Regions from separate parts of the Lysinibacillus sp. CTST325 genome, predicted to be linked through region 2. Evidence: riboswitches for the same ligand, from Rfam matches in the RefSeq annotation. Region 2 holds a riboswitch; the other holds the start of a gene.
The links. Region 2 has a riboswitch for glycine ahead of gcvT (glycine cleavage system aminomethyltransferase GcvT). Riboswitches for the same ligand answer to the same signal wherever they lie in the genome.

Region 1: another riboswitch for glycine. It lies ahead of ACYQ73_RS21975 (amino acid permease); the one in region 2 lies ahead of gcvT (glycine cleavage system aminomethyltransferase GcvT).

The regions. Positions count from the first base shown of each region.
Region 1 is NZ_BAAFHO010000013.1:17,836-22,270, forward strand. It holds gene ACYQ73_RS21970 (glutaminase) at 1-787, shown strand, start outside; gene ACYQ73_RS21975 (amino acid permease) at 1,075-2,424, opposite strand; glycine riboswitch at 2,587-2,663, opposite strand; gene ACYQ73_RS21980 (rhodanese-like domain-containing protein) at 3,187-3,570, opposite strand; gene ACYQ73_RS21985 (lipoate--protein ligase family protein) at 3,935-4,435, shown strand, end outside.
Region 2 is NZ_BAAFHO010000011.1:97,619-102,053, reverse strand. It holds gene gcvPA (aminomethyl-transferring glycine dehydrogenase subunit GcvPA) at 1-1,249, opposite strand, end outside; gene gcvT (glycine cleavage system aminomethyltransferase GcvT) at 1,275-2,378, opposite strand; glycine riboswitch at 2,648-2,740, opposite strand; gene ACYQ73_RS20795 (shikimate kinase) at 2,885-3,400, opposite strand; gene ACYQ73_RS20790 (hypothetical protein) at 3,420-3,620, opposite strand; gene comGF (competence type IV pilus minor pilin ComGF) at 3,598-4,023, opposite strand; gene ACYQ73_RS20780 (hypothetical protein) at 4,016-4,333, opposite strand; gene comGD (competence type IV pilus minor pilin ComGD) at 4,326-4,435, opposite strand, start outside.

The sequences.
Region 1 (4,435 bases), on a different contig from region 2:
AACTGAATTATTTACTCTGCAAAGTGTTTCGAAAGTCGTTACATTTATTTTAGCATGTATGGAACGGGGATTACCTTATGTTTTAGAACGAGTAGATGTTGAACCTACAGGTGACACCTTCAATTCAATCATTCGTCTAGAAAGCCATCAGCCTGGAAAACCTTTTAATCCAATGATTAATGCAGGAGCGATTACAGTATCCTCTATGCTTGACGGAAATTCACCGCAAGAGAAGGTTTCAAAAATCCTTCAATTTTTAGAACAAATCGTTGGCAAGGAATTAAAGGTTAACGAAGAGGTTTATCAATCTGAGTGGCAAACTGCCAATCGAAACCGTTCATTAGCCTATTATTTAATGGATTCTGGCTTTTTAGACTGTCCTGTAGAAGAAGCATTAGAGGTTTATTTGAAACAATGTGCTATTGAAGTAAATGTTTCAGATTTGGCGATGATTGGTTTAGTCATTGCCAATGATGGCTATCATCCTTTATTAAAAACGCAGCTATTTCCTAAACAAGTAGCAAAATTAGCGAAGGCATTGATGGTTACTTGCGGGATGTATAATGCTTCTGGTAAATTTGCTGCATTTATAGGATTACCCGCTAAAAGTGGTGTCTCTGGAGCGATTTTAGCGGCTGTACCAAGTCACGCAGGCTTAGATTCACCTTTTCCTACTGGCTGCGGTATCGGCATTTATGGACCAGCAATTGATGACATCGGAAACAGTGTAGCCGGAGTGAATTTACTAAAGCATATTGCTACCGAGTGGAATATGAATATTTTTTAACTTCTTTCAGCAGGTGTTTAAACATCCTGTGAAAAAGAGCAACTCAGTCTAAGAACGCCACGTCCTGTGGCAACGACTGAGTGTCCAGCAGCACGTTGGCCCAAAGCCGATTCCGGACGCAATTATGTCGAGGCATAATTGATTCAATCAAAGGAAGATGACTTCAGTAAATGGAGTCATCTTTTTTATGATTTTATTTTGCACTTGATTCTATCGTTAATTAGCGATAAAAAAGTCCTGAATAGGATCACTTTCTTTAAAAGTGTCACTATCCAGGACAATTCACCTTAGCGTATTGGTTTCTTTCTTTTCATTTTATAAATAATCATTAGTATGATAAACCAAATTGGTGTTAACAGTAATGCGGTACGTGTTGCCTCTGAAATGAACATGACTACTAATAAAAATGCAAAAAAGGCAAGTACTAAATAGTTCACGAATGGAGTAAAAGGTGCTTTGAAAATCGATGCTTCATGAAGTGCGCGATTTTTACGTTTATAAATGATATGAGAGATTAATATAATACTCCACACCCATATAAAGCAAATAGCACTAATCGTTGTAACAACACTAAAGGCGTTTTCAGGCATTAATTTACTTAGTAATGCACCAGCGGAAACTACAATTGCAGAAACAACGAGTGCGTTACTTGGCACACTGTTTTTATTGAGCTTTGCAAACTTTGGCGAAGCTTGCTTGTTGTTTCCAAGATTAAAAAGCATGCGACTAGTAGAAAATAAACCACTATTACCGGCAGAAGCAGCAGATGTTAGGACGACAAAATTAATAATACCTGCAGCAATTGGAATACCGGCTAGTGTAAATACTTGTACAAATGGGCTACTTGATGCAGACATTTCATACCAAGGATTAATGCATAAAATAACAAATAACGCTCCTACATAGAATAATAAAATGCGTAATGGAATTTTATTAATGGCAGAAGGAATATTCTTTTTAGGATTGGCCGTTTCTGCAGCAGAAACTCCTACTAACTCGACACCAACAAAGGCGAAAACAACCATTTGGAATGCCATTAGGAAACCGTATAGGCCGTTCGGGAATAACCCGCCATGTGCCCAAAGATTTTCAACTGTCACTGTGCCAGAACTTGTTTGAAAGCCTGTAAATAACATGATTAGGCCAATAACAATCAGTGCCACAATGGTGATGACTTTTATAAGGGCAAACCAAAATTCTAGTTCGCCAAATAGTTTTACAGTTAACAAATTCAAAATTAGTAATAGTACTAAACAGCCGATTGCAGGCACCCATTGAGGTATATCAAACCAATAATGTGTATAAACGCCGACAGCAATAATATCTGCCATAGCGGTCATGATCCAGCAGAACCAGTATGTCCAGCCAGTGATGTAACCTGCCCAAGGTCCTATGTATTCGGATGCAAAATCAGTAAATGATGTATAGCCAGCATTCGATAATAATAATTCACCTAATGCCCGCATAACAAAAAATAAGGCGGTTCCGACGATGAGATAGGCAAAGATAATGGAAGGTCCCGCTAAAGCAATAGCTTTACCTGATCCTAAAAATAAACCAGTACCTATTGTTCCGCCAATCGCAATGAGTTGCACATGGCGATTTTTTAATTCACGTTTTAATTGTTGTTGTTCCACGTTGATCCCCCTCAAAGATACGTAAAAACTATGACTGGAAAATAAAAAAGAGACTAGTAGTGACACTAGTCTCGTAAACGACAGAATAACAAATACCGATTGCGAATGTTGTATGTAAAAAAGAAAACACCCGTATGGTATAGCTTTCATGTTGAAAGTTGATATTACTCCTCTGTCCTTTTGCCTGAGATAGTGAACCCTTCGGCGACGCAAAATGCGCTCTCTCCAGAACTGCTCCTGCTATAGTGTTATCCATAGCATTCATAGCTTGTATTGTATGTCTGTATGACATTATTTTAAGATATTATAAATCCTATCAGTGCCTACTTAATTATTCAAGGATAAATTACAGACATTTTCAGAAAAAAAGAAGAATGGAGTTCATCTAGGTAAATACTTTACGAAAAATAGTATTTTTAGACATATGTTAATTTAAGGATAATGTTTAATTCGAGGTATATGGTGTTGAAAGAGGTGGGAATTGGAACTAGCTTAGGAAGCGGTTGGCATTTTGGCAAAGGAATGTGAATGAGAGCATAGTGTCTTTCGTTGCTTTAACTTACTTGTCAGACGTTAAACAATATATATATATAATATAGTAGAAACTCAGAATTTTTCGCAAAAAGAAACCATCTCATAGTTATTTGAGATGGTTTCTTTTTGCTTAAAACAAAGTGATATAGGTAAATATAAATAAATTTACCTAGTTTCCATGAGTAGGTTTATTGATATTAGTCACTATTGTCTTATTGATTTTTAATTTTATTTTTTGGACTTTATTTTACCTGTCCAAGTACGGAAGCCGCCTTGAAGTTGATAAATTTGGTTGTAGCCACGTTTTTTAAGAAATAGAGCAGCACGTGAGCTACGGCCTGTATTTTGACAGTATAAATATACTGGTAAATCTGGGCGAATTTCTTTGTGACGTTGACGTAGTGTAGTTGAAGGAACATTGCGTGCACCAAGGATGTGACCAGCATCAAATTCTTTTTGTTCACGTACGTCGATAAGCTGTGCTTTACGATAGCCTTCAATAAATTGTTCTTGTGTTAGGTTCGTTACGGCTTTTTTTAGTCGTAGAGCATTAATGCCGATATAAGCAATTACAACTACTAAAATAACGCCGATTGTGATAAGTATGTTCAACAAAATTTCTTACCCCTTTCTATCTTCTTTATTATTATAAAAGATGCGCTAGCGATAGTCCAATGAGTTTGATAAAATTAATTAGATTGTGGCTAGAATTAATCTATCTATATTTATGGATGTTATTAGTGAAAGGTCACAGAATCATTCCACCACTATTCTTGGACTAGGATGGATGATTGCTTTAATAAAGAATAGAACTAAACGCAAAGTGTCAAAATGAGGCGGAGAGTATCCTTTGGGCTTATCTGACTCCACCAAGAAAGCGCACAGCCGACGGAAATCTACCTCACGTTATGGTGATGAGACTTATTTTTGTACACGATCGCTAATGTTCAATTAAATATTTGTAGGAGATGAAAATATGACAACTTGGTATTTTCTTAATTCAGGGAAATGTAGCCCTTCTTTTAATATGGCTTTAGATGAAGCATTACTTGATTGGCATAGTGAAGGTTTAATTCCGCCAGTCATTCGTTTTTACGAATGGGAGCCAGCAACACTTTCGATTGGCTATTTTCAGCAGGCGAAAAGAGATATCAATTTAGAAGCCGTACGAGAACAAGGACTAGGCTTTGTTCGCCGACCAACAGGTGGTAGAGCAGTTTTACATGAACATGAGTTGACATATAGCGTCATTGTTTCGGAAAGCTATCCAGATATGCCTGAATCAGTGACGGAGGCATATAGAGTGTTAAGTGAAGGTATATTGCAAGGTTTTCATAATCTAGGGATGGATGCTTATTTTAGTGTACCTGATACAGAAGAACAAAGAGCAGACTTAAAGAAACCAAAAAGCGCAGTTTGCTTTGATGCGCCAAGCTGGTATGAGCTTGTTGTAGAAGGTAAAAAAGTAGCTGGTAGT
Region 2 (4,435 bases):
CATAAGTTTGACCTAAAGGATAACCACCGATGATACCTTTTTCAATTAAGCCTTTATTCATTTCTTTCACACATTTATTTGTTTTCACAACGATTTCGTTAAAGTGTGCACCTTGGAATGCTACTGTGAAACCTGCCGCTTCAAAGGCATTTTTAGCATAGCGAGTTTTGGCGATATTTTGCATAGCCATTTCACGAACGCCTTGCTTACCTAGAGCAGTCATCGCTACAGAAGCAGCAAGTGCAAGAAGCGCTTGGTTCGAACAAATATTAGACGTTGCTTTATCACGACGGATATGTTGTTCACGTGCTTGTAATGTTAAAACATAACCACGACGACCTTCACCATCTACTGTTTCACCAACAAGACGACCAGGAACTTTACGCATTAGCTTCGTTGTTACTGCAAAGAAACCACAGTGTGGACCACCGAATGCTTCAGAAATACCGAAGACCTGTGCATCCCCTACACAAATATCAGCACCTAGCTTACCAGGTGGTGTTAAAATTCCTAGTGCAAGTGGGTTTGAAGATACAACAAATAAACTTTTTGCCTCATGCGCAATATCACCAATTACTTGTAAGTCCTCTATTTGACCAAAGAAGTTAGGATACTGTGTAATAACAGCTGCCGTATTGTCATCAATTAGTTCTTTTAAAGCTTCTACATCTGTCACACCATCTTTTTGTGGAACAGTAACAATTTCAATGGATTGACCGTATGCATATGTAGCAACGACATCACGATACTCAGGATGAACCGCCTCAGATACTAATATTTTCTTACGGCGTGTATGTCCAGCTGCCAGCATACCCGCTTCCGCTAATGCTGTTCCTCCGTCATACATAGAAGAGTTTGCAAGATCCATACCTGTAAGCTCTGCAATCATCGTTTGGAATTCAAAAATTGCTTGTAATTCCCCTTGTGAAATTTCTGGTTGATATGGAGTATACGCTGTGTAAAACTCTGAACGAGAAATAACATGGTCCACGATAATTGGTTTATAGTGGTTGTATACGCCTGCACCTAAAAACGATACGTTAGCATTTGTATCTTTATTTTTCGCAGCTAGTGCCGTTAATTCTTTTAATAAAGCTGATTCAGATTTTGCTTCTTTAATATCATATAGGCCTTTAAAACGTACTTTTTCTGGAATATCCCCAAATAACTCATCAACTGAGGATACGCCAATTACGTCTAACATTTCTTGTTTATCTTGCTCCGTCATTGGTAAATAACGATGTTTCATAAATGTAGGTCCCTCTTTTCAACTTTTATTTTGAACGCTTGTAAAACGGTGTTTCAACTGCTACTACCTTTAAGTGCTTACCACGAATTTCAATTTCTAATTCAGTTCCGATAGTTGTGAATTGGCTGTCAATTAACGCGTGACCAACATTACGTTTAGAGGAAGGAAGCTGTGTACCAGTTGTTACTTCACCGATTTCCTTACCATCCTTAAACACTTTGTAGCCATGACGAGGAATTCCTTTATCGATCATTTCAATGCCTACAATTTTACGTGACAGTCCATTTTCTTTTTGTTCAGCTAATGCATCATGACCAAGAAAATCCTCTTTATTTAATTTCACAGCAAAACCAATACCAGCCTCAAGAGGTGAAATTGTCGCTGATAGCTCTTGCCCGTATAATGGAAGACCTGCTTCAAAACGAAGTGTATCTCGGCAACCTAAACCTGCTGGAACAACGCCTTTGTCTTTTCCAGCCTCTAAAATTTCATTCCATAAAGCTTTAATATCTTCTGGAGAGCCGTATAATTCAAAACCATCTTCACCTGTGTAACCGCTACGAGATACTAATGCTTTATGACCAGCAACTTCAACGTCTGCTTGGAAACGGAAGTATTTAATTGTTTTTAAATCAGTGTCTGTTAATGTTTGAAGAACCTCTTCTGCTAATGGACCTTGCAGGGCAATTTGTGCATAAGCATCTGATTGATTGTCAATCGTCACATCATATTGATGTTGATTTTCCAACATCCAATCATAATCTTTTTCAATATTTGACGCATTTACGCACAATAAATAATGATTGTCTGCTAATTTATACGTTAATAAATCATCAACAACGCCACCATCTTCATAGCACATTGCATTATATTGCGCTTGACCTACTGCAATTTTTGAAATATCATTTGTCAAAAGATTTTGTAAAAAATCTAGTGAATTAGGTCCAGCTACTAAAATTTCACCCATATGTGATACATCAAATAAGCCAGCACGATTACGTACTGCATCATGCTCTTCTTTAATAGAAGAGAATTGCACTGGTAATTCCCATCCACCGAAGTCGATTGTTTTACCACCATACTTTGCATATTCTTCAAATAGAGGTGTACGCTTTAATTCATTCGTCATTATTTTTGCCCCCTTAATGGTAGTTACATTTTTTACTGGTAGTAGTTCGTCTGCTTTTTATTCGTGCAATCATGCTCCCCCTGTTTGTTCATCTAAATAAGGAATTAACAAGCAAAACATGTAGACATAAAAAAAGACAGACGAACCCCTTTTCGGGATTCTCTGTCCTTAAACCTGAAAGTTACACCAGACTGGCTCGCATTACTACAATGCCAATCAGCCGGCTTTCCCCTTTGGTGGCTGTAGTACTACAGCTCTCTCCAGAGTTGCGTCTTGTACGAGTCCTTTTACCTGAGAGATTCATAACATTTTGTTATTTGCTCCTTCGGTGACGTCTACACGTGCTCTCCCCGCACAATCATCCGCCCAAGATTCCTCTTGGTACTATTTAGTATTCAATGAACATTTAGTTACTTATTTGTCTATATCCTAACATTAATTGCATTGAAAAGGCAATCATTTTTTAATCTATATCAAAACACGAACATTAATTTCATTTATTCCCATTAATGTTCGCCTTTTAGCCTTTTGACTTGGAATACTAAATACTCAAGAATTTGGCGGAGTGTTCTGCCTTCTGTTAACACTTGTATATGGCCTGTTTCACGATAGAATCTTCTTCTGTAGTGATACAGCTTCTCTAGCTCCTCTTTCGTTGAACTCTGTACAATTGGTCTGTTCGGATCGTGCTGTATTCGTTTGTATATATCTTCGAATGTCGCATCTAAAAAAAACACGAGCCCACTGCGTCTCATTATTTTTCGATTTTCAGCATTGATTGCAACTCCACCACCTGTTGAAATAATACAAGCTTCGTCTCGGAAATTTTTCAAAAATTCTGTTTCTATTTCTCGAAAACGTGCTTCTCCGTATTTTTCAAATATCTGTGGAATTGTCATTCCTTGCTGCCGTACAATCTCATGATCCATATCATAATATGGCATCTTTAACAAATAGCTTAAACGTCTTCCTAACGCACTTTTTCCGGAGCCCATAAAACCAACTAAATATATTTTTCGCATTCGAATCACCTTCTTATAACTACGATTCTACACTGTCTGACAAAATTTGTCCTAATAAATTTATCGTAGCTCGAATATTCAGCTTTTCTAGGTCATCATATGTCCGAAACTGAATCTCATAAGACGTACAATACGTAAGAACAAAAGTAGTTACAAAAAATAATAATGCAATTGCGATTAAAAAAATAGCCCCTCTGTCATTTTTTAATAACTGGAACATAGAAAGTTCGCTCCTTTTTGATACCACTTGGAAGTTCAACAGCTACTGTTAACATATCATTTTCAAATTGGAATTGACATTTATTAATACCAATTAGCATTGGTACATGACCACCATTTACTTGATCACGAATTAAATTGCTATAACAATCAATATTATGAATAGTATCTGCTTCCTGGAAGGTTATTCTCTTTTGGTCTTGTCGAATCGTAAATGAAGAAATATCATTTAAAGACATATTCAAATCATAAACAAAAAGCTCCCACTTTGATTGTTCATCAGTTAGTACTGTTGTTTTCATTTCTGCAAACCAAAGCATAATGAACACAACAAGTTGTGCAATAAGCACAAAAACCACTAATTGAAATAACGCTTCTAATAATGTATAGCCTCGTTCATTCATCGACTTCACCTGTCAGTTGTATACATTTTTTACGTAATTCTCGTGTATTTTTAAAACTTACACATATCCCCTGTCCATTCATAGACCATTGAAAATCTACATTTTCAACGGTATTAGTGCCTTCTGTTTGCTGTAAATAGCGATAACGCTTTAAGCCTTCATAGGCTGTTTCAGCTGCGATAACTTCTATCTTCTTGTTATAAAGAGTCGATTTCATCATATAGCTGATCGGTATTAATGTCGTGCATAATAACATAACAATGGCTATTGATAGAATCGTTTCTACAAATGAATAACCAGATTCATTCAACTCTCGATCTCCCTCGTCCTAACGTAATCACAACCTTTTTAGTGCCTTGAGGCGTTTTAAAATAAACAGTCCCTGGGGTCATGACGTTTCCATTGTAATTGT